4 regions of the Anoxybacillus eryuanensis genome follow, and region 2 is predicted to be linked to each of the others. Evidence: riboswitches for the same ligand, from Rfam matches in the RefSeq annotation. Region 2 holds a riboswitch; each other region holds the start of a gene.
What was found. Region 2 has a riboswitch for S-adenosylmethionine ahead of HNQ84_RS02075 (bifunctional homocysteine S-methyltransferase/methylenetetrahydrofolate reductase). Riboswitches for the same ligand answer to the same signal wherever they lie in the genome.

Region 1 (8,149 bases), on a different contig from region 2:
CATAACGTATCTCCTTGTTGAACGGTATATTGTTTTACTTCTTCTTTGATCTGAACAGTGACGTTCTCTTTTTCATTTAGTACTTCTAAGTAGTTAAAGCACGGGCATTGTTTCCATTCATATCCTTTCAGTTCGTTATGTCCTTTTACGTCTTTATAGTTCGGCAAGATGCTGACAAGTGTTTTGTATAATGCTTTCAATGATTGTTTTTGTTCATTCGTCGGTTGTTGTGTGCGAAAATCCCCTGTTAAACAAATGCCGATGCAGTATGAGTTATGGTTGCCAACATGGTAACTAATTGTTTCTAAATCGTTGCAAAAGTGAATCGTTCCGTCTTGTTCGATAACAAAATGGTATCCGATTCCTGGCCACCCCTTGCTAACATGATAATTAGCAAACGCAAATGCCGAGCCTGTTTTCGTTAAACTATGATGAATAATAATATGTGTTTTTTGCTGCAATGTTGTTTTTTTGTACGACTGTCCAGAACGAGTAGGGAGAAGATGGCGTATATCTTTTAATTGCGGGAGAGCCAATAGTCCATTCATTTTGTATCCTCCTTTTGTTCATTTCTATATACTACTATATGTTTCATAGTAAAAATGGTTTGTACGAAGTCATTAAAAATGAAAAAAGCTGCCGAATAAGCAGGCAGCTTTTGTCGTTTATCCAATTGGTCCACCGAACTGTTCAATGCGTGGGTCAACGTTTTTGAATTTCTTGAAGTTTTCGCGGAACTTCGCCGCAAGTTCTTTTGCTTTTTGTTCGTACGCTTCTTGATCCGCCCATGTGCTTTTTGGTTGTAGCACTTCATCAGGGACACCTGGGACGTGAAGTGGAATGTGTAATCCAAAAATAGGATCTTGAATGGTTTCTACGTTATTTAACTCTCCTTCTAATGCTGCTTTCACCATTGCGCGCGTATACGACAGCTTCATTCGTTCACCAACGCCGTATCCACCACCAGTCCAACCGGTGTTCACTAAAAAGACTTGAACGTCGTGAGCATCGATTTTTTGTCCGAGCATGTCTGCATATCGTGTTGCTGGAAGCGGTAGAAACGGCGAGCCGAAGCATGTAGAGAACGTTGCTTCTGGTGCTGTAATTCCGCGCTCTGTACCCGCTAACTTGCTTGTATACCCGCTTAAGAAATGATACATTGCTTGCTCTTTTGTGAGTTTGCTAATTGGTGGCAATACCCCGAACGCGTCCGCTGTTAAAAAGACGATTGTATGCGGGTGACCAGCAACGCTTGGCTGAACGATGTTATCCATCGCTTCAAGCGGGTATGCTGCACGTGTATTTTCAGTTAACGTCGCATCATCATAGTTTGGTATGCGCGTATCTGGGTCAATCATGACGTTTTCTAATACCGAGCCGAAGCGAATCGCGTCAAAAATTTGTGGCTCTTTTTCACGTGATAAGTTAATGCACTTGGCATAACATCCGCCTTCAATATTAAAGACACCGTTGTTTGACCAACCGTGCTCGTCATCGCCAATTAAGCGACGGTTTGGATCAGCAGAAAGCGTCGTTTTCCCTGTCCCTGATAAACCAAAAAAGAGCGCGACATCGCCTTCTTGACCTACGTTTGCTGAGCAGTGCATCGGGAAGATTCCTTGCTCTGGCAATAAGAAGTTCATGACGGAGAAAATTGATTTTTTCATTTCACCTGCATATTCTGTTCCACCAATTAGCACAGTGCGACGTTCAAACGAGATGATAATAAACGTTTCTGAACGCGTGCCGTCAACGGCTGGATCGGCTTTAAATGTTGGAGCAGAAATGACTGTAAATTGTGGCTCATGCGCTTGTAATTCTTCCGTTGTTGGACGAATGAACAACTGATGGGCGAATAAGTTATGCCAAGCAAATTCGTTGACAACTTGAATCGGCAAACGATAAGCTGGATCAGCGCCTGCGAAGCCATTAAATACAAACAATTCTTCTTTTGTCATTAAGTAGTCGATTACTTTGTTGTAAAGTTTATCAAATACTTCTTCAGAAATTGGCTGATTGACAGTTCCCCAATCAATTTTATGTTTCACGGATGGCTCTTCGACAATATATTTATCTTTCGGGGAGCGACCTGTATATTTTCCTGTTGTTGCACAAATCGCTCCTGATAAAGTAAGAATGCCTTCTTTCCGAGTTAATACCTTCTCTACTAGTCGTGGTACAGATAAGTTATGAAAAACCCCATCCCTTTGTAAGAGTGTCGATAATTTGTTTGTCAGTTCAATGGAATTCATTGGACAAAACCTACCTTTGTTTGATTTATCTTTATGTAAAAAGTATAACACATTTTAATAAATAGTCCATACTAATTCGTGTATTTTTCTTGAATTTATTTTCAAAATCATTACAGTAGAAAAAACGTTGACTCGCTGATGATATATGTGATATGATGCTGAGATGAACGGATACTCTTATCCCGAGTTGGTGGAGGGAGACAGGCCCGATGAAACCCAGCAACCGTCACGTATGTGAAAAGGTGCTAACCTGTGGCAAGGGAACGCCCTTGAACGATAAGAGTGAAAGGCGCAGACAAATGCAAAAACCTTTCCTCTGAAGGAAAGGTTTTTTTCACGATAGACCATAATAAGAGGGATGAGTACCGTATCATTTGTCATTATTATTGAGGAGGAATGTTTGAATGCCTAAACGTCGTCTGTTTACGTCTGAATCTGTAACGGAAGGGCATCCGGATAAAATTTGTGACCAAATTTCCGATGCGATTTTAGATGCGATTTTAGCGAATGATCCAAATGCGCGTGTTGCGTGTGAAACGAGCGTAACAACAGGGCTTGTTTTAGTGAGCGGGGAAATTACAACATCTACATATGTAGATATTCCGAAAATTGTCCGTGAAACGATTCGTGAAATTGGCTATACGCGCGCAAAATACGGCTTTGATGCAGATACGTGCGCTGTATTAACATCAATTGATGAGCAATCTCCAGATATTGCGATGGGTGTTGACAAAGCGTTAGAAGCTCGTGAAGGGCAAATGACAGATGAAGAAATCGAGGCGATCGGTGCAGGTGACCAAGGATTAATGTTTGGCTTCGCGTGCAACGAAACGAAAGAGCTTATGCCGCTTCCAATTTCGCTCGCACATAAACTTGCGCGCCGTCTAGCTGAAGTGCGGAAAGAAGATATCTTACCTTATTTACGTCCAGACGGAAAAACGCAAGTGACAGTGGAGTATGATGAAAACGGCAAACCTGTACGTATCGATACGATCGTTGTTTCTACACAACATCATCCAGAAATTACACAAGATCAAATTGTACGCAACATTAAAGAGCATGTCATTCAACCTGTTGTTCCAGCGGAGTTGATCGATGAAAACACAAAATATTTCATTAACCCAACAGGTCGTTTCGTGATCGGCGGCCCACAAGGTGATGCAGGGTTAACAGGACGCAAAATTATCGTTGACACGTACGGTGGTTATGCTCGTCACGGTGGTGGAGCATTCTCAGGAAAAGACCCAACGAAAGTAGACCGTTCGGCAGCATATGCCGCTCGTTACGTAGCGAAAAACATCGTTGCAGCAGGTCTTGCAGATAAATGTGAAGTGCAGTTAGCGTATGCGATCGGTGTGGCGCAACCAGTATCAATTTCCATTGATACGTTCGGCACAGGTAAAGTATCTGAAGATGTATTAATTGAAGTGGTGCGCAACAATTTTGACCTTCGCCCAGCAGGCATCATCAAAATGCTTGATCTTCGCCGTCCAATTTACAAACAAACAGCTGCTTACGGTCACTTTGGTCGCACAGATATTGATCTTCCTTGGGAGCGTACTGATAAAGCAGAAGCATTAAAACAACAAGCGTTACAGTTAGCGAAGTAAGAAAAGGGAGAGAGTTACGTCATGTAGCTCTCTCTATTTGTTAGTGAAACGGGGTGAAAACATGTGTGGCTTTGTTGGGGTTATATATGATCAACCAAATCAAATATGCGGTGAATGGAAACAGACGTTTCGTCAGATGAATGATGCGATTATTCATCGTGGACCAGATGACGAAGGATATTTTTTCGATGAGCATGTGCATTTTGCTTTTCGTCGTCTGAGCATTATTGATTTAGAGGCAGGTCATCAGCCGCTTTCCTATGAAAATGATCGATATTGGATTATTTTTAATGGAGAAATCTACAACTATATTGAATTGCGCGAGCAACTTGAGCAAAAAGGATATAAATTTACGACACATTCAGATACAGAAGTTATTTTAGCGTTATATGCTGAAACAAAAGAGGCTTGTGTTCAGCAATTGCGCGGTATGTTTGCTTTCGTCATTTGGGATAAAGAAGAAAAAATAGTATTTGCTGCACGCGATCCGTTTGGTATTAAGCCATTTTTTTATACGATTGAAGATGATCGTCTTCTCGTTGCTTCGGAAAAGAAAAGCCTCTTATTAGCAATTGATGGAGATATCAACAGAGAAGCACTCCATCATTATTTAACGTTTCAATATGTGCCAGAGCCACTTACAATGACAGCAAATATTTTTAGACTGAAGCCTGGGCATTATATCAAGAAAAAAATTGGCGAGCAACCGATGTTTGTTCGTTATTTTACCCCAACATTTACGCCGATCCATCAATCAGAAGAAAAGTGGATTAGTGATATTCGCGATGCACTATTCAAATCGATTGAAGTGCATATGCGTAGCGATGTGCCTGTCGGTTCTTTTTTATCCGGTGGGATTGATTCTTCCCTTGTTGTTGCGATAGCTAAACAATTTCATCCGCAGCTCGAGACGTTTTCGGTTGGATTTGCCCGAGAAGGGTTTAGTGAAATAGATGTGGCGAAAGAAACAGCTGATCAACTACACGTTCGACATTACAGCTATATTATTTCTCCAGAAGAATACGTACAAGCACTTCCACGTATTATGTGGCATATGGATGACCCGCTTGCTGATCCTGCCGCTGTCCCGCTTTATTTTGTCGCTCGTGAAGCGAGAAAGCGTGTGACGGTCGTTTTATCAGGTGAAGGGGCAGATGAATTATTTGGAGGTTACAATATTTACCGTGAACCACATTCTTTACGCCTGTTTAATCATCTTCCTCAGCCGATGAAGCACGTATTACGCATGCTCGCTCGTCTTCTTCCAGAAGGAGTGAAAGGAAAAAGTTTTATCGAACGCGGTACGACACCATTGCGTGATAGATATATTGGCAACGCAAAAATGTTTGAGGAAAAAGAAAAAGCCCTTATATTAAAAGGATACAAGAGCGATTGGAAATATACGAACGTAACGAAACATTTATATGATGAAACAGCGTTATACGATCCCGTCGAACAAATGCAATATGTCGATTTGCATACGTGGTTATGTGGAGATATTTTGTTAAAGGCTGACAAAATGACGATGGCTCATTCGCTTGAGTTGCGTGTCCCGTTTTTAGACAAAGAAGTGTTCGCAGTAGCTAAGCATATACCTTCCCACTTGAAAACAGCTAACGGTACAACAAAGTATATATTGCGGAAAGTGGCAGAAGGCATTGTTCCAGACCACGTATTGCATCGTAAAAAACTCGGTTTCCCTGTTCCGATTCGTCACTGGTTAAAAGATGAGTTGTACGATTGGGCAAAAATGATGATCCAACAAAGTGAAACGAATCATTTATTCCATAAGCATGTGCTTTTGCAGTTGCTTAATGATCATGCGACAGGAAAAGCCGATTATAGTCGAAAATTATGGACGGTACTGATGTTTATCGTTTGGCATGCCGTGTATGTAGAAGAAAAGTACGATTTTGCAAAGCCATCTCCGCTCCTTCGCTCTTATGCGTAACGAGACTCGCGTTTATGCATCACTTGTTCATAGTGGGAAAGAAGTTCGGTGAATATGCTGTTCCAGTCTTTCGTTTTTGCGTATTCCCGAGCGGCTTTCCCCATTTGTTTTCGTTTTTCTTTATTTTCTAACATATATTCAATTGCTGCTCGCCAAGCGTTTAAATCATGAGGAGGGCACAATAAACCTGTTTGTTGCTCTTTCACAATTGTTGTTACGCCACCACGATTTGCGCAAACAACAGGAGTTCCTGATGCGAATGATTCTAATACGACATTGCCAAACGTTTCTGTTGGTGATGGAAATGCTAGTACATCTGCGAATGCATATGCTTCAGCGAGTGCCTCTCCGCTTAAAAAACCTGTAAACGTCACATTGCTTGGAGCTACTTGTTGTAATTGCCCTTTTAGCGGTCCGTCTCCAACGATCATCCAACGAATAGAAGATGGCATTTGTTTGGCGAGTTGGATGAGTAAATCGACATTTTTTTCCCGCGCTAACCGTCCGACATATAAAACGATATACGGTTCAGTAATGCCATATGCTTGTCGAAATGGCTGGTTGTCTTCTCTCGGATAAAACGTTGTGCAATCGACGCCACGCGACCAAATGTGTAAGTTTGTAAAGCCACGCTGTTGCAAGTGATTGAGCGTTTCTTCAGAAGGGATGAAAATTTTTTCGGCAGAACGATGAAACCAATGCATATAACGCCAAAGCCACGGTGATAAAAAATCGAGGTTGTAGTAGTGTAAGTATTGATCAAAATGGGTATGATAAGAAGCGACGAAGGGGATATTCATTTTTTTGGCATAATGCAAACCACACAAACCAATATTAAATGGAGTAGCAATGTGGATGAGCGTTGGTCGAAATTGCTCTAGCTGCTCTCTTATAGTCATCATGTTTGGGATTGCCAAACGACATTCGGGATAAAGAAAAAAACGAAAGCTTTTGAAGTGATAAATACAATTTGTCGAAACATCTTCTGACCGCGTTTCCGGAGCGAAAACGCGGTATTCAACTTGGTGGTTTTCTAAAAAATCGACCCATCTTTTTAATGTACGGGCTACCCCGTTTACTTCAGGGGCGAATGTGTCAGTGAATAAAGCAATTTTCATGCCCATTCCTCCCTTATAAAATGACAGAAAATGAAGCGACGCCAAACAACGTACCGAGCATACAACCAGCAAGCACATCAGACGGATAATGGAGCCCTAAATAAATGCGCGAAACAGCGACACTACATGCGATCGGCAACAGCCAAATCATTAATGGTGGAGCGTATAATAAAAATGGAATAACGACAGAGAATGTGGCCGTCGTATGTCCTGATGGAAATGAATGGTCAGTTAATGGGTTTTTTGTTACTTTCGTGTTATGCAGTGAAATATACGGTCGTTTGCGAGGATACATTTTTTTCATTATTGCGACAGGAATATGGCTAAGTGCTAAGGCGATCGCACTTGCGATAGCAGTATCGCGCCATTCATCATGCAATAACCAAATGGCTAGCATAACCGCTGTAATTGAAAATGTTGCGCCTCCGATGTGTGTAATCGAACGAAAATAGGCGTTTAGCCATTTCCGATCAAAATAACGATTAATGCTGTAAAACAACTTGCATTCCCAATCGTACCATTTTCGTAACATAAGCAAATCCCCCTGAATTTATGATAAAATATATATGTTAAGTCAATAATAAAACAATGTAAAAATACCACGCTCTTATTTATTGCGTGGTTTGTTTAATTGAAGCGACTTATAATATTGTCCTTTTTCAACATATTCGCGGCGAATGCGTGCCATTTCACGCTCATCTTCTTCAGTTAGTTCACGAATCACTTTCGCTGGGCGTCCGAATGCGAGTGTGCGAGGAGGGATTTTTTTCCCTTGAGGCACGAGGCTGCCAGCACCGATAAACGCACCTTCACCAATTTCAGCACCGTCTAAAACGATCGAACCCATGCCGACGAGAGCGCCTTTTCTAATGATCGCACTATGTAAAATGACTTGATGACCAACGGTGACATCATCTTCAATGATGAGTGGATTGTTTGGACTTTGATGAAGGACAGAGTTGTCTTGAATGTTTACACGGTTACCGATGATTGTCGGCGCGACATCTCCGCGAATGACCGTGTTAAACCAAACGCTCGTTTCCTCTCCAATCGTTACATCGCCTGTAATTGTGACATAATCTGCAATAAAGGCGGAAGGTGCAATGTTTGGTGTATGTTCTTTATAAGGATAAATCATTTGACTCGTTCCTTTCGTTTCAATTTGTTATATTTAGTGTACAAATTTTTCGGCTATTCGTAAATATAAAGGGGGGCAGT
Region 2 (8,149 bases):
TTTTGCCACTTCAAGATGTTGTGCATACGTTGCTGAATAAGCCAGCGCATACGCATGTTGTCGTGACAGGAAGAGGCGCAAAAGAGGACATCATTCAACTTGCTGATTTAGTGACGGAAATGAAAGAAGTGAAACATTACTATCATCAAGGCGTTCAAGCGATGAAAGGGATTGATTTATAAAGAATGGATATTGTGAAAAAGCTGATGGCGATCAGCTTTTTCACAACACGTTAAAGTATCTTGCTTCGGGATGGGCGAAGACGATCGCTGAAACGGACGCTTCTGGTTCCATCATATAGCCTTCCGTTAAATGAATGCCGATTTCTTCTGGGCGTAAAAGGCGGAACAGCTTTTCTTGGTCTTCCAGATTTGGACAAGCAGGGTAGCCGAAAGAAAAACGTTGTCCTTGGTATTTTGCTGCAAACCGTTCTTCCATTGTAAAATCAGGCGAATCAGGAAAGCCCCAGCGGTCGCGCATAATTTGATGAACGCGCTCCGCTAATCCTTCTGCGAGTTCAAGCGCTAACGCTTGAATCGCATGGCTTTTTAAAAACTGCCCTTCTTCTTTGAAACGTTGGGCTAAATCGCGCACGCCTCGGCCAGCGGTGACGGCAAATAGCCCGACGTAGTCGATTTGTTCACGAGAAAGATAGTCGGCTAAACATAAATACGGTGCTTTCGTTTGTCTTGGAAACGTAAATGTCTCGATAACTGTTTGTTGATCGCGCGGGTCGTAAATGACGACCGTATCGCCGTCGCTTTTTGCTGGGAAAAATTGATATACCGCTTTTAGTGCAAGTGACGTTGTTTGTTTGGCTTCAGCGAGCAGTTCGTCGATCAACTCTTTTAACATCGTCGCTTTTTCATTTCCTTCCGCCAGCAGTTTTTTAACGTTTCCTTTTAAACCGAGATGGTGACCGAGAAGCATTTGCCAATTGACGTACGGTTCAATATGGGAAAGCGGAATGTGTGGCAATATATGTCGCTCTGTATCGGTCGGAACATAAACAGGCGCTGGCTTCACGTTCGATTTTGTCATAACGGCGACGGCGCTTTGTCGTTTTGTGACATGTTCGATTTTTTCTTTTTTCTCATAGGCGATGTCTTGTTGGACGATGCGATTCGCAAGCGAAAGTCCTTCCATCGCGTCTTTCGCATATAAAACGATGCCGTCATATTCCGGGGCAATTTTCGTATCGGTAAATTTGCGCGATAACGCTGCACCGCCGACTAAAATCGGTAGCGAAATGCCCGCTTGTTTTAAGTCTTGGGCGGTGAGCACCATTTGTTGAGCCGATTTCACAAGCAACCCCGATAAGCCGATCATATCGGGCTGTTCGTGACGTACCGCTTCGATGAGCTGTTGGGGTGTTACTTTAATGCCTAAATCGACGACGCGAAATCCGTTGTTGCTTAAAATAATGTCGACTAAATTTTTGCCGATGTCGTGCACATCGCCTTTGACGGTCGCAAGCAACACTTTTCCTTTCACGCTCGTTTCGTTTTTTTCCATATATGGCTCTAAAAAGGCGACGGCTGCTTTCATCACTTCTGCGCTTTGCAACACTTCGGCAACGATAAGCTGGTTATCGTTAAATAGGCGACCGACTTCGTCCATTCCGTTCATCAGCGGACCGTTAATAATGTCAAGCGGGCTGTACGTCTGTAAGGCGAGCGTCAAATCTTCGATCAGCCCATCTTTCGTTCCTTCAATGATATATGTGGCGAGCCGTTCTTCTAACGTCATATGGACGTCTTTTTGTTTCGGCTGTTTCGTTTTATCGCGATAAAATTGAATAAACGCGTTTAACGTCTCATCGTTTGTGTCAAATAACAACGCTTCGGCTAAGCGCACTTCTTCTTCTGGAATGGAAGCGAATCGCTCTAATTTTTCTGTATTGACGATTGCATAATCAAGTCCCGCTTGTGTGCAATGGTATAAAAAGACGGAGTTTAACACTTCGCGTCCGACAGGTGGCAAACCGAAGGACACGTTACTAATGCCGAGCATCGTTAAACAGTTTGGCAAATGTTGTTTGATGAGACGAATGCCTTCGATCGTTTCTTTTGCTGCGCCGATGTATTGTTCGTCTCCTGTGCCGATCGGAAAAACGAGCGGATCGAAAATAATATCGTGTGGTGAGACGCCATATTTGTTAACAAGCAAATCGTATGAACGAAGGGCGATGTCTAGCTTTCGTTTCGCGTCAATCGCCATCCCTTGTTCGTCAATCGTGCCGACGACGACCGCTGCCCCGTATTGATGAAGAAGCGGAACAATTTTTTCAAAGCGTTCTTCGCCGTCTTCTAAATTAATGGAGTTGATGATTGCTTTTCCTTGCGAATACGACAAGGCGCAGGCGATGACGTCTTCATCGGTCGAGTCGATAACGAGCGGCACTTTCACTTTTTTCACGACTTGTTGAATAAATTGCTCCATATCTTCTTTTTCATCGCGGTCAGGGTCCGCCAAACAAATGTCGATGACGTGCGCCCCATTTTTTACTTGGGCACGGGCAATTTCTGCCGCTTCTTCGTATTTGCCTTCCGCGATGAGCCGCTTAAATTTGCGCGAACCGATGACGTTCGTTCGTTCGCCGACAAAGAGCGGTCGCATCGTTTCGTCATAAATAAGTGCATCAATGCCTGAGACAGCGTGCATCGCAAACTGTTTCGGGATCGCACGCGGTGGAATGTCGCGTACAGCTTCGGCAATCGCTTGAATATGTTGTGGCGTCGTGCCGCAACAGCCGCCGACGATATTTAGCCATCCTTTTTCGGCAAATTGGCGAATTTTTTTTGCGAGCATGTCTGGCGTTTCGTGATAATGTCCTTCTTCGTCAGGAAGACCAGCGTTCGGATAGCAGCTGACGGCGGTGTTCGCTAATGAAGCGAGTGAGCGCAAATGATCGGTCATAAATTCAGGACCTGTTGCGCAGTTTAAACCGACCGCAAATGGTTTCATATGTTGAATGGAAATAAAAAACGATTCGATCGTTTGTCCGGCAAGCGTTGTTCCCATCGGTTCAATCGTTCCAGAAATCATAAGCGGCACTTGCTTTCCAACCGTTTTGAACGCTTCGGTAATGCCGAGAAAAGCAGCTTTCACGTTTAACGTATCTTGGCACGTTTCTAACAACAACAAATCGACGCCGCCAAGCAGTAAGCCGCGCGCTTGTTCTTCGTAGGAAGAAACGAGTTCAGCAAACGTTGCTCCTCCTGTGACGGACAGCGTTTTTGTCGTCGGACCTATCGAGCCAGCGACAAAGCGCGGGTGTGCAGTCGTCGCATATTTTTCTGCCGCGCGTTTCGCGAGTTTCGCGGCTTCGATATTTAATTCAAGCGCCAAATGGCCGAGGTTGTATTCGTCTAAGACGATGCGTGTTGCTCCGAACGTATTCGTTTCAACGATGTCTGCTCCTGCGGCAAAATAAGCTTCATGAATATGTGAAATGACGTGCGGGGCAGTGAGTGTTAAATATTCGTTACACCCTTCGTACGCTTCACCGCCAAAATCGTCCGCTGTTAAGTTTGCCGATTGAATCATCGTTCCCATCGCACCGTCAATAATTAAAATCTTTTTCTCCAGCTGTTCAAACAAACTAGCCATAGTAAACCGTCCTTTCTTTTGTGAGCCGCTCTTTTTCATGAATGTAGCGAACGAGTTCGACCGTCATGTCGTAGCGTAAAAATGGCGTAATTAAATAGATACCGCGGAATAAATCGAATGCGGCGTCGATGAGTGATTTAGCGATCGCCAAGCCTTCTTTTGTTGATTGAACAGGATTGTTGGCGCACGCAGCCATGCGGGCACGAATGTCGTCTGACAGCGTAATGCCTGGCACTTCATGATGTAAAAAGTCCGCGTTGCGCGCGCTTGTGAGCGGCATAATGCCGATGTAAATCGGCGTTGGTAAATGTTTTGTCGCTTCATATACGTCTTCGATTTGTTTTTCGCTATACAGCGGTTGTGTTAAAAAGTAGTGCGCACCGCATTCGATTTTTTTCTCTAGCCGTTTCACTGCTTTATCTAAATGGCGCACATTCGGGTTAAAGGCCGCAGCGATGGAAAAGTTCGTTTTTTGTCCGAGCGGTTTACCTGAATACGAAAGCCCTTCGTTAAATTGCCGAATTAATGAAATGAGGTCAAATGATGATAAATCGTATACGGACGTTGCGCCTGGAAAATCGCCGACTTTGGACGGATCACCGGTTAAAGCGAGCACGTCGGTCATGCCGAGCGTATGAAGCCCCATTAAATGCGACTGCAAGCCGATTAAGTTGCGGTCACGGCATGTAATATGAATAAGTGGGCGCATATTTAGCTGTTGTTTGACGATCGTTCCGACGGCGACGTTGCTAATGCGCGGTGTCGCAAGCGAGTTGTCGGCAAGCGTTAGCGCATCAATATGTGCTTCTTTTAACGCTTTTGCGCCTTCTAAAAAATTCGTTAAGCCGAGTTTTTTTGGCGGATCGAGCTCAACGATAATCGAACGTCGTGTGCGTGCGATGTCGGCGAGGGAAGGCTCTTTCGTTTGTTCTGCTTCTTGAACGACGATTGTATGTCGTTGTTTTACTTCTTTTTTATATACAGGTGTGCGATCGGGAAGGGCGCGAGCAATCGCGGCAATATGTTTTGGCGTCGTGCCACAACAGCCACCAATGAGTCGTACTCCTTGATCACGAAACGCGCGGGCTGTTTCTTCAAAATATTGTTCGCTCGTTTCGTAAATGAATCGTCCGTCGCGGTATTGTGGCAAGCTCGCGTTCGGGTACACCGATAAAAAGGCGCGCGTTGGAATCGGCACTTCTTCGAGCGAACGCAACATATGATATGGACCGAGATGACAGTTTAAGCCGACGACATCGGCGCCAAGTAGTTCTAACTGACGAAGCGCTTCAGCAAGCGGTATGCCGTGCTGCAAGACGCCAATGTCATGAAGCGTGACGTGGGCGATGATCGGCAACGTCGTTTCTTTCCGAGCGATGGAAAGAACGGTTTGCAATTCTTCGAAATCGTAATACGTTTCAAGTAAAAGTCCGTCAACTTCTTCGTCTAACAACACATACAGCTGTTCACGGAACGTCCGTTTCACTTCTTCAAGCGAAATCGTGCTTTTGTTTGTGCTGCGCAATCCTCCGATCGTACCGAGCACGTAGGCGCGTCCTTTTGAGGCTTGTTTGGCAAGTTGGACAGCCGCTTTATTGATTTCTTTGACATCGTCTTGCAAGCCGTAGCGAGCAAGTTTTACATAGTTGGCGCCATATGTGTTCGTTTGGATCACTTCAGCGCCTGCTTCGATATACGCTTCGTGAATATGAACGATTTCTTCCGGTTTTGTTACGTTTAATTCTTCAAAACAACGATCGATGCCGTGCGCATATAATAATGTCCCCATCGCTCCATCGGCGATGACGATGCGTTGTTTTAAATCGTCTAACAGTCCCACGTCCATTCCTCCGTTTCTTTTTCAAACTAAAAAAGTCTTCTCCATAAGAAGAAGACGTTGTGCGCTCCTTCTTATCTTCCAAGCGAATCGCTTGTCTGGACTTAGCACCTTGACGATCGTCAGGTTGCTGAAGGTTCATCGGGCCAGTCCCTCCCCTTCTCTCGATAAGATGTTATATGAAGTTACTCATAAATGTAACTGATTTTTTAGAAATATTCAACTATTTTTAATCGGAAAAGCGCAAAGCGCCCCAATTTCGCCTAAAGGCAGCCCGCATCCTGCGGGCAACGGCGAAATGTCGCCATCCTTGGCTCCACGAAGAGCGCACAAGCCCCACCGAGGAGGCTCATCCAAATCAAAGCTTTGGCTTGCGTGGGATATTTCAAGGACGCAAACTCAATGTGTTGCCGCCGAAAGAAGGGGTGGAGCGATTCGAGCCGATGGCGCTTGGAGCTAGACAGTTTTATATATCTGAAATTTCTAACTTATTTATCTTTTTAAAAAAGAAGGCTGTGCGCCTTCTTAACGATAGTTGACGAATTGGACGTCGATTGGCAAGTCTGCTTCGCGAATGGCGGCAATCACTTTTTGTAGATCGTCTTTACTTTTGCCGCTGACGCGAATTTGGTCTTCTTGAATTTGACTTTTTACTTTTAAACCTGTATTTTTAATGATTGTGTTAATTTTTTTCGCATTGTCTTTGTCGATGCCTTGAACGAGTTTGGCACGTTGGCGCACCGTTCCGCCAGAGGCGGGTTCAATTTTTCCGTATTGAATGTTTTTCGTTGGCACACCGCGCTTAATGAGCTTGCCGATGAGCACGTCTTTGAGTTGCTCGAGCTTAAATTCATCGTCAGAAATTAAAATGAGTTCATCTTTTTCAAGTGAAATGTCGCTTTTGCTTCCTTTAAAATCATAGCGGTTTTGAATTTCTTTTAACGCGATGTTGACGGCGTTTGTTACTTCTGACAAATCGACTTTCGACACAATATCAAATGAACTTTCTTTTGACATATACATCACCTCAATATAAATTCGTTGTGTTTCCATTATAGTCGATTGTTGACATATGAACAACTTTACAAAATCTTTATATATAAAAAGTAAACAAACTGTCGAATGTTGTCGATATAATAAATGAAGTGAGATTTGATCGAAAGATAAGGAGATGAGGGAATTTTATGAAAAAAATGATTTCACTCATGATGGCATTTGTTTTGTTGCTTGCCGCTGGGTGTTCACAAACGAGCTCCTTTCAGCCGAAAGAGCGAATAAAAGTGGGAATTATGTTATCAGACGTTGGACTTGGCGATCAATCGTTTAGCGACTCGGCATTTCAAGGGTTAATGAAAGCGAGAGATGAGCTCGGCATCTTTTTTGACTACCGTGAGTTAAAAGAAACAGGAACGTATGAAAAAGGGTTAACAGAACTCGTTGAAGCAGGAAACGATCTCGTCATCGGACTCGGTTTTATGGTGCAACAAGATTTAGAAAAAGTCGCCAAAAAATATCCGAAACAGCAATTTATATTAATTGACGCGGTATCTGACCTCCCAAACATTACGTCCATTACGTTTAAAGAAGATGAAGGGAGCTTTTTAGCAGGTGTTGTCGCAGCCATGCTGACGAAAACAAACAACGTCGGCTTCGTTGGTGGAGCGGATGTGCCATTGATTCGGAAGTTTGCGAACGGCTTTATTCAAGGGGTAAAAGCGGTGAAGCCAGAAGCAAACGTGCAAGAAGTGTATGCCGGCAATTTCGGTGATGACAAGCTTGGAGCACAAATTGCCAAACAAATGATTGCCAACGGCGCAGATGTGTTGTATGCGGCGGCTGGGTTTACAGGTGTCGGGGTGCTACGCGAGGCGGAGATGAACAAAAAGTACGCGATCGGTGTCGATAGCGACCAATATTTTTATGCGGAAAAAGCGGTGGTCACATCGATGTTAAAAAATGTAGATGTTGCTTTATATACGGTCATTAAACAGTATGTTGAAAAGAAAGAAGTGCCAAAAGGAACGGTCGAACTTGGGTTAAAAGAAAACGGCGTCGATTTAGCACCGATTCGTGTCGTGACGCTCAGTCCAGAGCAACAGGCGACGCTTGAAAAATGGAAAGAAAAAGCGACAAACGGCATCACGCAATAAAGGAGGGATACGATGTCGATTAAACAACGATTATTATTTCATTCATTAGCAACGCCAGTCATTGCCGGCGCTATTATTGTGTTTATTATTATAAATATGCTTTCGATTCAATCGTCCAACCAAGATTTCGTGCCGCTTATGATGAAGGCGCAACATTTGCAAGCAGAGCTGAAAGCAACGAAACAAAGTTTAAGCAACTATGCGTATAGTCCAACAGAAGGAAATAAACAAGAAGTATTCATTCATCTTGAAGAATCAGAAAAGTTGCTTCGCGTATTAAATAAAGGACTGACTCAATCGTACATTCGTGCTGCACTTGAACAAGCGAATAAAAAATTTGACGTGCTAGCAAAAGAATCGAAAGCGGCACTTGATGCGCGGAACGTAGCAGAAATTCGCCGCCAATCGATGCGAGCAGAAGGGGTATTGAACGACATATATGTCGTCAACGCATATGTGAGCGAATATTATACGTACATGCAACAAACGTTACAAAAACAAATTTCAGGCGTCATTACGATTTCAATTGTTGCGATTGCAGTGGTGTTAT
Region 3 (8,149 bases), on a different contig from region 2:
TTAAACGTCGCTCAAGCCGGGGATGATATTGTGTCTGCTTCTACGCTGTATGGAGGGACGTACAATTTGTTTGCAAATACGTTGCCGAAATACGGCATTACGACCCATTTTGTCGATCCATCTGATCCAGAAAATTTCCGTGCTGCCATTACGCCGAAAACGAAAGCTATTTTCGCGGAGACGATCGGCAATCCAAGCTTGCACGTGTTAGACATTGAAGCGGTCGCCCACATTGCTCACGAAGCAGGCATTCCGTTGATTATTGACAACACGTTTGCAACTCCGTACCTTTGCCGACCAATCGAGCATGGAGCAGATATCGTCGTTCATTCGGCAACGAAATGGTTGCTCGGTAACGGAACGACGTTAGGTGGTATCATTGTCGATGGTGGAAAATTTGATTGGAATTCGCCGAAGTTTCCAGCGTTTACGGCGCCAGATCCAAGTTACCATAATCTCGTATACGCAGAAATCGGTGCGGCGGCGTATATCGTGAAAGCGCGCGTGCAATTGTTGCGTGACTTAGGTCCGGCGATTAGCCCATTCAACGCGTTTCAGTTTAATTTAGGACTGGAAACGTTACACGTCCGCATGAAAGAACATATTGCCAATACGAGAAAAATTGTTGATTATTTAAACAACCACCCTGCAGTCAATTGGGTGTTGTACCCTGAACATGACAATCATCCAGCGAAAGAGTTGGCAAAAAAATATATGCCAAAAGGAGCAGGAGCAGTCGTTGTATTTGGTATTCAAGGTGGCCGTGAAGCAGGAGCGACATTGATTAACAACGTCAAGCTTTGGTCGCATGTTGCGAATGTCGGCGATGCGAAAAGTTTAATTATCCATCCAGCAAGCACGACGCATCAACAGTTAAGTGAAGAAGATTTACAAGCATCCGGCGTAACGGAAGATATGATTCGTTTATCGGTCGGTATTGAAAATGTCGATGATTTAATCGAAGACTTAGAACAAGCGATCGAAGCGGCAACAGGTGTACGTTCGATGTATTCGCGGGTGTAGGGATGAAAGGTGCTAGTTAGATTTTTCGACTAGCACCTTTCATTTTATGAGTTGCCATCGTAGCGCTTGAGCAACCGCTCCTGTTCGTGACAAAACCCCTAATTTTTCGAAAATAGAAGAAAGGTGCCGTTCAAACGTTCGTTTACTCATATTTAGATGTTCGCTGATTTGTACACTTGTTTTATCGTCTGCTAACATTTGTAATATATCTATTTCAATTTTTGTCAAACAACTTGTCATGTGACATGTAGCTTCACTGTCAAGTAAAAGAAGTCTCTCTCCTTCATTGCTGTGGCGAATCGCATGTGCCAAATGAGTAGAAACTTTTTCTTTTGATAATATCACGGATACACCTGCTTCATATGCACATAGAGCGAATGGTGGATAGTTGCATAGCGTAATGACATTTATCATAGGGTGTGTTTTCTTCGCACTTTTTATCCAGTCCAATACTTTTATTATGTGCATGTGCATATTTATCACAATGACATCTGGTACATGTATATGTATGAGAGTCTCTAGTGAATCAATACAAGAAATAGAACCGACAATAGTTATTCCTCTCTCTTCTTCTAATAATTTTTCCAAACCAAGCAAATAGACAGGATCGGAATCAACAAGCAATGTACGAATAGTCATGCGATTTCCCTCTCTACTCTTTTCCTAAATTCTACTTCATTTAATAAACTTTGTCATTTATTTTGAAGAAAATGGCGGATTTTCGCCAAAAAATTGGCGGAAAATACTGATTTTTTTTTTTTTTATTCTTGATAAATTGAAAATAGCTGATCAGCTATTTTTTGAAGTTAGGAGGAGCATAAGCAATGTATAAGTTAAAATAAAGAACTTCCGATTTTTATCTAAAACAGGCTAACATAGCATATCTCGGATGAGTAATCAATTAAATAAGAATTAAGATCTCTAAAATCCACGGTACTGATGTTCAACTAGCATTATGAGTAAATATACGATGTGAGGAGAAAAAGTAATGAAAATTAAATTTAAAAATTTGGTTTTAGCTACTACCCTAGCATTTGCTTTTACCCTGTCATTAGAGGGTTTTTTTGGATCGTTAATTACAACTGAAGCTAGTACTCTCCAGAAGCAAGTATATAAAGAGGGGAATGTAACAATTACAGTTACTCCTACAGTAGGGAGTTCAATAGCCAATTTAAGCAATTCAAAGTCAAAAATTACCCCACTTGATACTATCGTTCGAGGAAATAAAAAGACGAAAACAGTTCAGAGTATGTATGGTACGGTCACAATGACAGTTACTTATGATCGAAATCTAACAACTAAGACTTCTACGATTACGGGGATTTATTCTTTAGAAAACACCGACTCTTACTTGAAATTAGTTGATAAATGGTATACTTCCAGTGTTGCACAAGCCGACTACTATGACTCATTTCATAAAGTTTATGTAACGATTAGAATTACAAAAGAAGAATGTGATTAATGTATTCACTCAGCCTGTAGCTATATAGATACAATCGAAAAGTTTACCCTCATTTTTTTGGACTGAAGGGGCTGATCGAAAACGTATTAGTGTTTTGGATCAGCCCTTTACTCTTTCGCGTAAGCGGTTGTTGCTCGGTCGCCCGACATTAGCAATATAATGATTTCTTATATTGAAGTCAAAAAATGAAGTCAAAAAATTTTTTATTGACATCGTCCTTCTTTCGATGATATACTCACATTCGTAGTTCAGCATCATTCTTGAATACATTAAAACGTTAACTGAATAAAGCGTTTAAAAGAGCTCTTATCAAGAGAGGTGGAGGGATGTGCCCGATGAAACCCGGCAACCGTCAGCGCTGCTGAAATGGTGCCAATTCACACAAAGCGTTTGCTTTGAGAGATAAGAGACAGAATGGACGATTCGCGCCTTTCTGTTCTCTTGAGCAGAAAGGCTTTTTTCATGGAAGGAAGGTGACAGCAACGTGATCACATTATCGAATGTAACAAAAGTGTACAAAGCAGCAAGTGGGAATGTAACGGCAGTCGATCATGTAAACTTGCATATCGAACAAGGAGAAATTTTCGGCATCATCGGTTATAGTGGGGCAGGGAAAAGTTCCCTCATTCGATTGTTAAATGGACTAGAAAAGCCGACAAGTGGTGAAGTCATTGTCGATGGAAAAGATATGGGGAAAATTAGCGGAAAGCAGTTGCGTCAAGCGCGCCAACAAATCGGGATGATTTTCCAACATTTTAATTTACTTTGGTCGCGAACGGTGCGTGAAAACATTGCTTTTCCGTTAGAAATTGCAGGCGTGCCGAAAGAAGAACGAATGAAACGCGTCGATGAACTCGTTCAACTTGTCGGTTTGCAAGGGAGAGAACATGCGTATCCGTCACAACTGAGCGGAGGACAAAAGCAGCGCGTCGGCATTGCGCGCGCATTAGCGAACAACCCGAAAGTGTTATTATGTGATGAAGCAACGTCGGCGCTTGATCCACAAACGACCGATTCAATTTTAGATTTGCTTGTTGATATTAACAAACGCCTCGGCTTAACGATCGTATTAATTACACACGAAATGCACGTTATTCGTAAAATTTGTGATCGTGTAGCGGTAATGGAAAACGGAAAAATTGTCGAAATGGGCGAAGTGCTTCACGTGTTCCGTAAGCCAGAACAACCGATTACGAAACGATTTGTTCAGCAAGTCACAGAGCCGGAGGAAACAAAAGAAGCGATGTTGCATCTTCTTGAACGTTATCCGAACGGGAAAGTCGTTCAACTTACGTTTGTCGGCGAAGCGGCTGAGCAGCCGCTCATTACACAACTTATTCGCCAATTCGATTTGAATATAAATATTTTACAAGGGAAAATTTCACAAACGCATCACGGTTCATACGGGGTGTTGTTCATTCACTTAGATGGTGCGAATGAAGAAATTGAGCGAGCGCTCGCTTTTATTCGCCAGCAAGAAGTTGAAGTGGAGGTGTTGGCGAATGTCCAATGAACTATTTCCGAATGTCGTTTGGGAAAAAATATGGGCGGCAACGATGGAAACGTTGTATATGACCGCTATTTCTGTTGTAGCAACATTTGTGCTCGGTATTTTACTTGGGTTGTTGTTGTTTCTAACGTCTAAGGGAAACATATGGGAAAATCGTTTGATTAACGGTGTGATCGCATCGTTCGTCAATATTTTCCGTTCCATCCCGTTCATTATTTTAATTATTTTGCTCATTCCGTTTACAAAGCTCGTTGTCGGCACGATTCTTGGAGCGAATGCTGCGCTACCAGCGCTTATTATTGGTGCTGCACCGTTTTATGCACGCATGGTTGAAATTGCGCTTCGTGAAATTGATAAAGGTGTCATTGAAGCGGCAAAAGCGATGGGAGCGACGACGACAACAATCATTTGGAAAGTGCTTCTTCCAGAAGCGCTCCCTGCCCTTGTATCTGGGATTACGGTAACAGCGATCGCGCTCGTTGGTTACACAGCGATGGCAGGAGTTGTTGGTGCTGGGGGGCTTGGAAACTTAGCGTATTTAGAAGGATTTCAACGCAACAATAACGACGTCACGTTTGTTGCGACAGTGCTCATTTTAATCATCGTCTTTATTATTCAGTTTATTGGTGACTTTGTCACTTCTAAAATAGATAAACGATAAAAAGGAGGAAGAAACAGATGAAAAAATGGATTTCTCTACTTGTTGTTGCAATGGTTGTTTTAGCGCTTTCTGCTTGCGGAAAAAGCGAAAGTGCGGAAGAAAAGACGAATAAGCTTGTCGTTGGGGCATCAAACGTGCCACATGCGGAAATTTTAGAACAAGCAAAACCGATTTTAAAAGAAAAAGGTATTGAATTAGAAATTGTGACATTCCAAGATTACGTATTACCGAACAAAGCGTTAGCAGATAAAGAGTTAGATGCAAACTATTTCCAACACATTCCTTATTTAGAAGCACAAATGAAAGAACATGGCTATGACTTTGTAAATGCTGGTGGCATTCATATTGAGCCAATCGGCGTATACTCTAAAAAATATAAAAGCCTTGAAGAGCTACCAAACGGTGCGAAAATTATTATGAGCAACTCGGTTGCTGACCACGGTCGCATTTTATCGATGCTTGAAGAAAAAGGGTTAATTAAGTTAAAAGAAGGTGTCGACAAAACGAAAGCAACTGTTGATGATATCGTTGAAAATCCGAAAAATTTAGTGTTTGAAGCAGATGTCGAAGCAGGATTGCTTCCACAAGTATATAAAAACAACGAAGGAGATGCAGTATTAATTAACGCAAACTATGCGTTAGATGCTGGTTTAGATCCAGCAAAAGATCCGATTGCGGTTGAATCGCCAGAAAACAACCCATATGTGAACATTATTGCCGTTCGCAAAGGTGACGAAAAACGTAAAGAAATTCAAACGCTTGTAGAAGTATTGCAATCAAAAGATATTCAAGACTTCATTTTACAAAAGTATAATGGCGCAGTTATTCCAGCGACAAAATAAGGATGTCCAATCGGGCATCCTTTTATATTTTTTGAAAAACGACGCATGATAAAAAGGAAGGAGGAGTGCATATGTCGATGGAACAATTTTTGCACGAATATAAGCAAGGGTTAGGAACGTTTACGCAACATATGCCGAAAGTTGGGCAAACGTTTAACGCGTTTACAGAAGCATGTTTTGCAGAAGGTGAGTTGTCGAAAAAAGAAAAGCAATTGATCGCATTAGGCATTAGCGTCGCCAAACAAGATGAATATTGCACCATCTATCATACGAAAGGGTGCATTGATGAAGGAGCGACAGAAGAAGAAATATTTGAAGCGTGCGCCGTTGCGGCTGCTTTAGCGGGTGGAGCGACGATGAGCCAAGCGGTTACGCTCGTTCGGCAATGTGTTGATGAATTTACTCGCATGCATTAAAAGGATAGGGAGGTCTCCTATCCTTTTTTACATACGTGATTAAGCGAACAAACTTTAGAAACAAAAAAGTATCAAAATGCTTGCAATAAGGTTGCTAATACTTTTCATCTGTTATAAAATTGTAATGAGAATAAAATGAGAATTACGTTTTATGAATATAAGTGAAACTGGAGGTATTTTTTTATGGCAACATTAACGATTAAAGATCTTCACGTTGCAATTGACGGAAAAGAAATTTTAAAAGGTGTTAACCTTGAAATTAAAGGCGGCGAGTTTCATGCAATTATGGGACCGAACGGAACAGGAAAATCGACATTATCTGCGGCCATTATGGGTCATCCAAAATATGAAGTAACAAAAGGAAGCATTACATTAGATGGTCAAGATGTATTAGAAATGGAAGTAGACGAGCGTGCTCGTGCTGGGTTGTTTTTAGCGATGCAATATCCGAGCGAAATTAGCGGTGTGACAAATGCCGACTTCTTGCGTTCAGCGATTAATGCGCGTCGTGGAGAAGGAAACGAGATTTCATTAATGAAATTTATTCGTCAACTAGATGAAAAAATGGCGTTTTTAGAAATGAATCCAGATATGGCGCATCGTTATTTAAATGAAGGATTTTCAGGCGGAGAGAAAAAGAGAAATGAAATTTTGCAATTAATGATGTTACAACCGAAAATTGCAATTTTAGATGAAATTGACTCAGGTCTTGACATTGATGCATTAAAAGTTGTTGCAAAAGGTGTTAATGAAATGCGTAGCAGCGACTTCGGCTGTTTAATCATTACGCACTATCAGCGTTTATTAAACTATATTACACCAGATTATGTGCATGTCATGATGCAAGGACGTATTGTAAAATCTGGTGGTCCAGAGTTAGCACAACGTCTTGAGGCGGAAGGATACGATTGGATTAAAAAAGAGCTAGGCATTGAAGATGAAGTCGTTGAGCAAGAAGCGTAAGCGTTAGGAGGATTTGTGATGATTGAGACGAAACTACCATTCGACCAACAGTATGTACGCTCTTTTTCTGAAGGGCGTGGAGAACCGGACTGGCTTTTACATGTTCGCTTACAAGCTCTTGCACAAGCGGAACAACTTCCTTTACCGAAGCCAGATAAAACAAAAATTGATCGTTGGAATTTCACGCAATTTTCTACTCATCTCGTTGAAAGTGCGCCACTTTCTTCGTTAGAAGAGTTGCCAGAAGAAGTGAAAGTGCTAATCGATATCGACGAAGAGCAAAAAAACGTATATGTGCAACGCGATCATACATGTGCATACGTATCGCTTGCTGATGAATTAAAAGAAAAAGGTGTCATTTTTACAGACTTAGCGACAGCTGTCCGTGAACATAGCGAGCTTGTGCAAAAATATTTTATGGACGGCGTGAAAGTAAACGAACATCGCCTGGCTGCGCTTCATGCTGCACTTGTAAACGGCGGAATGTTTGTATACGTACCAAAGCACGTGCAAGTGAATGTGCCGTTGCAAGCGGTATATGTGCATGAAAAAGCGGAAGCGTTATTTAACCATGTCATTATTGTTGCGGACGTCGGTAGTAAAGTAACGTATGTCGAAAACTACATTTCAACATGTGAACGTTCCGAAGCGATCGTTAACATCATTGCGGAAGTGTTTGCATTAGACGACGCGCAAGTATTTTTCGGCGCCGTGGATAGTTTAGCAAAAGGGACAACGACATATGTGAACCGTCGCGGCATTACGGGGCGTCATGCACGCATTGAATGGGCGCTCGGTTTAATGAACGACGGAAACACGATTTCAGAAAACGTCACGCGCCTCATTGGCGACGGCTCATTCGGCGACACGAAGACGGTTGTGGTAAGCCGTGGAGAGCAAGTACAAAACTTTACGACAAGCGTCATCCATTACGGAAAGCATACAGAAGGCTACATTTTAAAACATGGCGTTGTGAAAGATGAAGCGACTTCCATTTTTAACGGTATTGGTAAAATTGAGCACGGGGCATCGAAATCAAACGCAGAACAAGAATCACGTGTGCTTATGTTAAGCCCAAAAGGACGCGGGGATGCGAATCCGATTTTATTAATTGACGAAGATGATGTGACAGCCGGTCATGCGGCATCTGTCGGTCGTGTTGATCCGACGCAATTGTATTATTTAATGAGCCGTGGTATTTCGAAAACGGAAGCAGAGCGATTAATTATTCATGGCTTTTTAGCGCCAGTCGTCAATGAAATTCCGATTGAA
Region 4 (8,149 bases), 160 kb from region 2:
TGAGAAAACCTTTTGAAAGCATGATAGCACGAACATCGTCTTCATGATCTAATCCTAAAGCATGACCTATCTCATGAGCTGTCGTTTCTCTCGTTTGAACCCAAGATAACTTTTGAAAACCCGGTAAATAAATTCTCAACTGCGACTTATCGTATGTACAGTCCCAACAAGCAGTCACTTGTCCTAGCCAGTTCACATGATAGTTGATGCAATCGGCAACGACAGAACCCATGTCCTTCGTACTAGCCCACCATTTGTAGTTAGCTTGGGAATCATCGTACGTTCTAGTCGTACCAATAAGAGAAGAACTATCAAACGCTTCTGAACCATAAGCCGCTCTCGCTTCATAACCAGCTTGGATAACCGACGAATCAATCCAATATTTTAATGAGTTTGGGTTCCTATATTTCCCACCAAATAACTCATAAGCATACGTATTGCTACTAAAAATGAAATATAACGTGATAATACATAAAAAAAATAAATCGTCCCAAATTAGGAACCTGTCTTTTTCCTCCCGTAAACATTTTACCCATACCAAACCCGCTCCCCTGACAATGTGTTGTTGTTTTAACTTTTATATGATCATACCATTTTTTTTTTTATGTAAACCGATTTTTGATTGGAACATATTTCTATCCTCCTCAGCATAACAAAACCTCCGTCCATATTTGGCGGGGATCTCTTTTTTTTTCAGTCTTTTTCGCGTATTTATGTTATAATATTTTTTGAATTTTGTTTTGTTGAGGGAGCATATATGGGGAGAGAGAAAATGAGACGATGGCTGTACATCTTGCTTGTCATTGTGCCGTGCCTTGTAGGGAGCGCATGGATTGTGCTTTGGCAAGATGAACAACAACAGCAGCAACTCGTCGAAGAAACGCGTCTGTTTGCGAATATACATAAAAACGATTTAGATCGCTTTCTTTCGGAAACGACAGCTCGACTGGAAACGTTAGCGCTCATCATAAGCAAACATATGGCCATGTTAAAAGAAGAAGAAATTCATGACATCTTGCATGACATGCAAAAACAAGACGTTCGTTTTGAACGCATCTCCTTTTTTTCGGAAAGTACAACTGCGGCAATGCAGTTAGCAAAAATAACAAAACGGACGGTCATCGACAGCCATCATACGACGACGATCGTCACACCCATTATATATGAAAAAACAAATGAAACAGCTGGCTTTTTAGTAGCCAAGTTACGGACAAATTATATACAAAATCGTATGAAAATTATTTACCCAGATGCTTCGTTTCGCTTATACGATGAGAACGGTGCTATCCTGATGTCAACAAATCAACTTCGTCCGTCGAAACAAACGGTGACCGTTCAGTTAAATCATGCGCCATGGGTGATCGAAGCCAATGTGCCGCACGTCAGCCTAAAACAAAACATCCGTGCTTCGCTTCCATATATTTTATCGCTCATTATTGCTATACATATCATTTGGTTATTCATTCAATATTGGCTGCTTAAGCGGCAAACGATGATCGAGCGCATGGAAACAGAAGCACAAAAGCTTGAGTTAGTCGGCACGCTCGCTGCGAGTACGGCACACGAAATTCGCAATCCGCTCGCTGGCATTAAAGGGTTTATTCAATTATTAAGTGAAAAACATAAAGATAACGAATCACAGCTTTATTTTTCCGTTATTCAAAACGAAATTACACGCATTAACGACATCGTGAATGAATTTTTAATTCTCGGCAAACCAACAGCGCAAAAACTTGAAACGTGCGATCTCAACTCCATTGTTCAAAGCATTCATCCGATGATCGAGTCGCAAGCACATTTACATAACGTCGTCTATACGTTTCATCGTGCCGATGTGCCGCTGCCGATTCGCTGTTCAAAAGATCATTTAAAACAAGTCATACTCAATTTAGCAAAAAACGCAATCGAAGCGATGTCACGTGGCGGACAACTGACCATTTCTCTTACGAAACAAAACGATTGGGCGGTGTTGCACGTCGCTGATACAGGTTGCGGCATGCCAAAGCATGTGAAAGACAAACTGTTTCAACCGTTTGTCACATCGAAACAAACGGGAACAGGGCTTGGGCTCGTCATATGTAAACGTATCATCGATATGCACGAAGGGACAATCGACATTCATAGTATAGAAGAGAAAGGAACGACGATTACCGTTCGCCTTCCTTTAAAATAGGAGGTGGAAACATGTTTGACATGCTTGTCGGCAGTACGTTATCCGCGCTAGCGACAGGGGCTGGCGCTGTTCCGATTTTATTTTTGTCGCGCTCATTAACGCACAAATGGCGCGATATGTTGCTTGCTTTTACAGCTGGCATTATGATGGCCGCATCGATGCTCGGATTAATTCCAGAGGCTCTTTCTTCTGGCACATTTTTTTCCCTTGCGATCGGATTATGCGTTGGGGTATTTACGTTAACGTTTCTTGAAAACATCGTACCGCATATCGATTTAACCCATACAAAAAGCGGCATGAAGATGGATCAAAAAGCGTTGCTTGTGCTTGCGGCCATTACGCTTCATAACATTCCAGAAGGGTTATCCGTTGGCGTCAGCTACGCCTCTGGGGAACAAAACCATATCGGTGATTTAATTGCGCTAGCGATCGGCTTTCAAAACGCACCTGAAGGATTGCTCGTTGCGCTTTTTTTATTTAACCAACATATATCAAAAGGAAAAGCGTTTTTTATGGCAACAGGGACGGGGCTCATTGAACTTGTCGCCTCTGTCATCGGCTTTTATTTAACGGCGGTCGTTCAGTCGCTCGTTCCGTACGGATTAGCGTTTGCTGCTGGGGCGATGCTATTTATTATTTATAAAGAGTTAATCCCTGAAAGCCATGGGGATGGAAATGAAAAATCGTCAACGTATGCCTTCATTATCGGGCTGTTAGTCATGGTGTTTTTAATTGAAACGTTTTAAAGGATGATGAACATGTCGAAATATTATATGCTTCTTTTATTGACAAGCGCCTTATGGGGAGGCAACTTTGTCGCAAGCAAACTGCTTGTTGCACACGCCTCTCCGCTTTCGTTAACGTTTATTCGTTGGACGATCGCCGTCCTTTTTTTATTTCCAATCGTGTTGAAAAAAGAACGATCCGTTCGTTTACAAAAACAAAGTATCGTACCGCTTATTGCGATGGGGCTTTCAGGCGTCGTCTTATTTAACGTTTTTATGTTTCAAGCGCTTGAACATACATCTGCTGATCATGTCGGGTTAATTTCGACATTAAATCCGATCGCGATTGCGCTTGTGGCATACGCCGTTTACCGCGATAAACTTACGATTCGACAATGGCTGGCCATGGTTCTCTCCCTGATCGGCGTGCTGATCGTGATGACGCATGGACAACTTCATCGCCTATCGGACATCAACGTCGGGGATATATGGATGGTTGCCGCAGTCATCATTTGGGGCGTCTATTCCGCTTGCGCAAAAGCGGTTATGAAGTCGTATTCCCCGCTTGCGGCAACGTTTTGGTCCGGCGTCTTTGGCGTCATCGGATTGTTGCCGTTTCTTTCTTCTTTTTCAATTCATGATGTCAACATCTCGTTTGTATTGGCCATTTTATATACGAGCGTCGGAGCGACGGTGCTTGCGATGTTTCTTTGGAACGTCGGCGTGAAACAAGTCGGTGCCACAACCGCGGGGATGTTTTTAAATTTCAATCCGCTTTTTACTGCGCTGTTTGCGTACATATTACTTGGCGAAATGTTCACCGCACCGCAATGGATCGGTTCATTCATTACGATTGCAGGCGTCATTTTATTCACAAAAAAATAGAAGGGGTGTTACGCCCCTTCTTTTTCCTCGTATGGATGTGCTACCCAACCAGATGGATCAATAAACAACCGAACGGCAACAACTTGGCGGTCGTCCATTAATGTAAAGAAATGTGGGTTTCCTTCTGGAACAGAAATGACATCGCCCGCTTCAAGTTCAACATCAAAGTAGCCTGTTTGTTCATCACCTTTAATAACGAAAATGCCATGACCAGCAACAATCGCCCGCACTTCGTCTTCCGTATGCGTATGCACCTGTTCAAATTTTTTCAATAGCTCTTCTAAATTTGGCGTTTGTTCGCAGAGGGCAACAACATCCCACGCTTGATAGCCTCTTCGTTTTGCTAAATCTTCAATTTCGGATTGAAACGTTGCTAAAATGTGCGCTTTTTCTTCGTCTGTTAATACAAATTTGTTTTGTAGATGAGCGGGAAGTTTCCTTGCATCCCAATGTTCATATAACACTCCTTGCTTATTTAAAAACGCTGCCACGTTTTCCTTTCCTTCAATTACTTCACCTGTGTTGCGCACTTTAATGACTGCCATACCATACTCCCCCTTATCGTTTTAAAAGTAATAATTTTACATAGTACTGACATAAAAACTCGCAAGCTTCTAAAAACTTTTTCGCTTCAAACGCATCTTTTCCCCATACGGTCACGCCGTGGTTGCGAATAAGCACCGCCCCTCGATCTTCATGGACATGGTCGGCGAACGCTTTTGCTAACGTCGGAATATGGGCGAAATTCGGAATAATCGGAATGCGAAACGCCGCATCTTCTTCCCATAATCCGAACGCTTTAATGATTTCTTGATTGGTAAAAACGACTTCCCCTTCGTCGCCGTACCATTCCGAAATAATGTTGTTGTCAACGGTATGAACATGAAGCACACAACCGGCGTTCGTTTTATTGTAAATTTTAACGTGAAGAAGCGTCTCGGCTGACGGTTTCAAGTGCGTCGCCTCCGCTGGCTGTCCGTCTGCTCCGACAAGTAAAAAATCTTCCGGTGTTTCTTTTCGTTTATCTTTTCCGCTCGCAGTGACAAGAAACGTAAGCGGCTCATCGCTCACTTTTATCGACAAGTTGCCACTCGTCGCCATAAACCAGTCGCGCGCCGCCAGCTCTCGTTTCACCTCGGCAAGCTCTGCCCATTTTTGTTGTCTCACGCGACCACCTCGCTTTCTTTTAACACGTCAATGACATCATAAAACGTCGTAAACGGCGTATGCGGCAAGTGGAGCTCACGGCATTTTTCAAGTAAAAAGTCGCGCGCCATGACGTGATCGGCTAGTTTGGCCGCTGCCAAGTCGGTAATGGAGTCGCCAATGACGATCGTTTTTGCCCCTTTTGGCGCAAGTTTTCGAAGAAGCGACGGCTTGCAGCAGCCACATCCGTTTTGACAATGTTCATCGCACGCATACGGCCACGTAATGCGGATCGTTTCCCCGCTAAAATCGGCGCTGTTACAAAAAATGCGCTCTTTTTCAACGAGTCCGTGAAGAAGTGGATACACGAAAAAGTCAATGCCGCCGCTCACAATATAAAGCGGGATTTGTCGTTCGTTCGTAAATGCAACAAAGTCGGAAAATCCGTCGCGAATGCGCGCGGTGTCAAGTAAAAATTGCACGATGTCTTCTTTCAGCGTCGTCGGCAACAACGAAAACATCCGACCGACCCCTTGTTGTACGGAACATCTTTGCGCAAGTATATCGTCTTTGATCGCTTCCCACTCCGGCGGAGCAAACTGTTTCATAAGCGCAATAATGTTATCGTTTAACGTAATCGTTCCGTCAAAGTCGCAAAAAATGATCGGCCTCATGATGCGCTCCCCCATAAGTCAAGCGCTTGTTGCAACGCTTCGTTTTCTTTTGCTGCGTCATGAAGCGAACGCCCAGCGAGCACCGCTTCTACTGCGGCACGAAACGCTTGCCCACCGCCAACCGCTCCGCTCGGATGCCCGTGCACGCCACCGCCTGCGTTAATGATGGAGTCGATGCCAAAGTCGCGCACAAGAAGCGGCACAAGCCCCGGATGAATGCCGGCAGATGGGACAGGAAACGCGCGCAAAAATGGTTCTTCTTTCGTTAATTCATTAGCGATCGCAAGCGTCTGTTCTTTTTCAAGCGCGACGCTTCCGTACGGTGATGGAAAGAGCGAAAAGTCCGCCCCTGCCATGCGCAACAGTTTTCCAAGAAGCAAAGCGTAGCTTACGCCATATACGCGCGATGAGGCGATCGCTCCGCTAAATGACGGATGCGCCATAATCGGCAAACGAATGTCATCATCTTCACGAAGCGCTTGCAACACATCAAGCCCATATGTAAACACGTTAAACAATAATACGTCCGCGCCAAGCTCCGCTGCTTTCTTCGCTTTTTCTTTTAACTGAAACGTTTTTCCGGTTAAGTTCACCGCATATAACGTCCGATGCCCTGTTTGTTCGTACACTTCCTGAAGCGCCTGTTTTCCTGCCACGATGCGCTTGTCAAACGGTGTGAGGTCGTTGTCAAATAAAATTTCATCGTCTTTCACAAGATCAACGCCGCCGAGCGCTTGTAGCTTCAATTGTTCAGTGACGTATCGTAAATCGCGCCCGATGACCGCTTTAAAAATGCTCATGACAAGCGGACGGTGAAAGACGCCAAGTTTTTCGCGAATGCCGTCAATGCCAAAGCGCGGACCAGGGAATGCGCGCTTCAGTTCGTCGGAAAACGTTAAGTCAATCAGTTTAATCGTTCCGTCAAGCGACAATTTGCCAAATGTCGTTGTCAAAATGGCAGGCAAATCGGCACTAAAATTGACGCTCGGATACGAAATGCGCACAAGCGCGCGTTTTAGTCTTTTTCCAAAAAACGTATTGACACGCTCGTCTTCCTCTAGCTCTTCAATCGACTGAACGATGCCTTTATGTTTTTTTAACTGTTCTTGTTCCAGTTGCGGTAAATCAGTCCACGACCCGATGGTCAGTCCAAGCGCGATACCTTCTGCTTTTTTCGCTAAATCTTTGTCGTCATGAATCAAATATGTTGCGGTAATCATATGTCCACCCCTTTACAAATAAAAAACCTCTTCATAAGAAGAGGCTAATTGTTCGTCTCTTCTTATCTCTCAGCGTATTGCTGCGAGAATTAGCACCGTGCTTAAACAGCTGTTTAAGTCGGTTGCCGGGCTTCATCGGGCTCGTCCCTCCGCCTACTCTTGATAAGAATTTGTAATGTATTTAATTTTTTGAACAGTTCGTTTTTCATAAATTTACTTCGGATTATGACAGCACATGTTGCATTTGTCAATCATTTTTTAAAAAAGTTGCAGTTGCCCGATGCGCCAAGCCGCTTCTTTTAATCTTTCTTCGCTTGTCAATAGCCCTGTGCGCACATACCCTTCCCCATGTTCACCAAACCCGATCCCCGGAGCGACCGCCACGTGCGCTTGTTTAAGCAACAGATCGGCAAACGTCTCAGACGTATAGCCGTTTGGCACCGGAAGCCAAGCGAAAAACGAACCTGATGGCGCTTGGACGTTCCAACCGATGTCACGTAAAGCGTGAACAAACGTATTTCGTCTTGCTTCATACGTGGCGACAAGCTCAGCGACGCATTGTTGCGACTCGAGTAGCGCAACTGCTGCCGCTTCTTGAATAGCACCGAACATGCTGACGTACAAATGGTCTTGGAGCACGTTGATCGCTTCAATCATGCTTTCGTTGCCGACCGCAAAGCCGATGCGCCACCCTGCCATATTGTACGTTTTCGAAAACGTATAAATTTCAATGCCGACGTCTTTTGCCCCTTCGACTTGTAAAAAGCTGACCGGCTTTTTCCCATCAAAGCCAATCGCTCCGTATGCGAAATCGTGCACGACAGCGATATGATGTTTTTCCGCAAATGAAACCGTTTCTTGAAAAAACGATTCCGTTGCTGTCGCGCCTGTCGGATTGTTCGGATAGTTTAAAAACATTAATTTTGCCTCGCGAACGACGTCTTTCGGTAGCTCATCGTAGTTTGGCAAAAAACTGTTTTCCGCCCGTAGCGGCATCATTTCCATGCGCGCCCGCGCAAGCACGACTCCCGACCAATAGTCCGGATAACCGGGATCGGGAACGAGCACCACGTCTCCCGGGTTTAATAAACAAAGCGGCATTTCGACAAGCCCAGCTTTTCCGCCAAATAAAATGGCGACTTCTTTTTCTGGGTCAATCGTCACCCCGTATTCGCGCTCGTAAAACGTAGCGACCGCCTCTTTTACAAACGAATAGCCGCGAAATGGTGAATATTTATGATACATCGGCTTTGCCACCGCCTGTTGCATCGCGCTCACAATATGCGCCGGCGTCGGCTGATCGGGATTTCCTTGTCCGAGATTAAT

Region 1: linked by a shared signal. The riboswitch ahead of metK (methionine adenosyltransferase) and the one ahead of HNQ84_RS02075 (bifunctional homocysteine S-methyltransferase/methylenetetrahydrofolate reductase) in region 2 are both predicted to bind S-adenosylmethionine.
Region 3: linked by a shared signal. The riboswitch ahead of HNQ84_RS11875 (methionine ABC transporter ATP-binding protein) and the one ahead of HNQ84_RS02075 (bifunctional homocysteine S-methyltransferase/methylenetetrahydrofolate reductase) in region 2 are both predicted to bind S-adenosylmethionine.
Region 4: linked by a shared signal. The riboswitch ahead of mtnW (2,3-diketo-5-methylthiopentyl-1-phosphate enolase) and the one ahead of HNQ84_RS02075 (bifunctional homocysteine S-methyltransferase/methylenetetrahydrofolate reductase) in region 2 are both predicted to bind S-adenosylmethionine.

What each region holds. Positions count from the first base shown of each region.
Region 1 is NZ_JBPODS010000014.1:23,610-31,758, reverse strand. Features, by position in the region: gene HNQ84_RS12215 (N-acetylmuramoyl-L-alanine amidase) at 1-548, opposite strand, end outside; gene pckA (phosphoenolpyruvate carboxykinase (ATP)) at 666-2,252, opposite strand; SAM riboswitch class I at 2,427-2,535, shown strand; gene metK (methionine adenosyltransferase) at 2,657-3,862, shown strand; gene asnB (asparagine synthase (glutamine-hydrolyzing)) at 3,924-5,813, shown strand; gene HNQ84_RS12195 (glycosyltransferase family 4 protein) at 5,804-6,931, opposite strand; gene HNQ84_RS12190 (phosphatase PAP2 family protein) at 6,945-7,463, opposite strand; gene HNQ84_RS12185 (gamma carbonic anhydrase) at 7,539-8,069, opposite strand.
Region 2 is NZ_JBPODS010000001.1:385,873-394,021, reverse strand. Features, by position in the region: gene cobO (cob(I)yrinic acid a,c-diamide adenosyltransferase) at 1-182, shown strand, start outside; gene metH (methionine synthase) at 223-3,612, opposite strand; gene HNQ84_RS02075 (bifunctional homocysteine S-methyltransferase/methylenetetrahydrofolate reductase) at 3,605-5,452, opposite strand; SAM riboswitch class I at 5,521-5,623, opposite strand; gene HNQ84_RS02070 (hypothetical protein) at 5,821-5,988, shown strand; gene HNQ84_RS02065 (YajQ family cyclic di-GMP-binding protein) at 5,975-6,466, opposite strand; gene HNQ84_RS02060 (BMP family lipoprotein) at 6,634-7,599, shown strand; gene HNQ84_RS02055 (methyl-accepting chemotaxis protein) at 7,612-8,149, shown strand, end outside.
Region 3 is NZ_JBPODS010000013.1:43,427-51,575, reverse strand. Features, by position in the region: gene HNQ84_RS11890 (O-acetylhomoserine aminocarboxypropyltransferase/cysteine synthase family protein) at 1-1,023, shown strand, start outside; gene HNQ84_RS11885 (response regulator transcription factor) at 1,063-1,662, opposite strand; gene HNQ84_RS11880 (hypothetical protein) at 2,012-2,485, shown strand; SAM riboswitch class I at 2,789-2,894, shown strand; gene HNQ84_RS11875 (methionine ABC transporter ATP-binding protein) at 2,970-3,998, shown strand; gene HNQ84_RS11870 (methionine ABC transporter permease) at 3,988-4,656, shown strand; gene HNQ84_RS11865 (MetQ/NlpA family ABC transporter substrate-binding protein) at 4,674-5,498, shown strand; gene HNQ84_RS11860 (carboxymuconolactone decarboxylase family protein) at 5,570-5,914, shown strand; gene sufC (Fe-S cluster assembly ATPase SufC) at 6,098-6,877, shown strand; gene sufD (Fe-S cluster assembly protein SufD) at 6,893-8,149, shown strand, end outside.
Region 4 is NZ_JBPODS010000001.1:226,977-235,125, forward strand. Features, by position in the region: gene HNQ84_RS01220 (matrixin family metalloprotease) at 1-541, opposite strand, end outside; gene HNQ84_RS01225 (ATP-binding protein) at 758-2,173, shown strand; gene HNQ84_RS01230 (ZIP family metal transporter) at 2,185-2,919, shown strand; gene HNQ84_RS01235 (DMT family transporter) at 2,932-3,783, shown strand; gene HNQ84_RS01240 (1,2-dihydroxy-3-keto-5-methylthiopentene dioxygenase) at 3,792-4,328, opposite strand; gene HNQ84_RS01245 (methylthioribulose 1-phosphate dehydratase) at 4,342-4,950, opposite strand; gene HNQ84_RS01250 (2-hydroxy-3-keto-5-methylthiopentenyl-1-phosphate phosphatase) at 4,947-5,603, opposite strand; gene mtnW (2,3-diketo-5-methylthiopentyl-1-phosphate enolase) at 5,600-6,823, opposite strand; SAM riboswitch class I at 6,883-6,992, opposite strand; gene HNQ84_RS01260 (pyridoxal phosphate-dependent aminotransferase) at 7,082-8,149, opposite strand, start outside.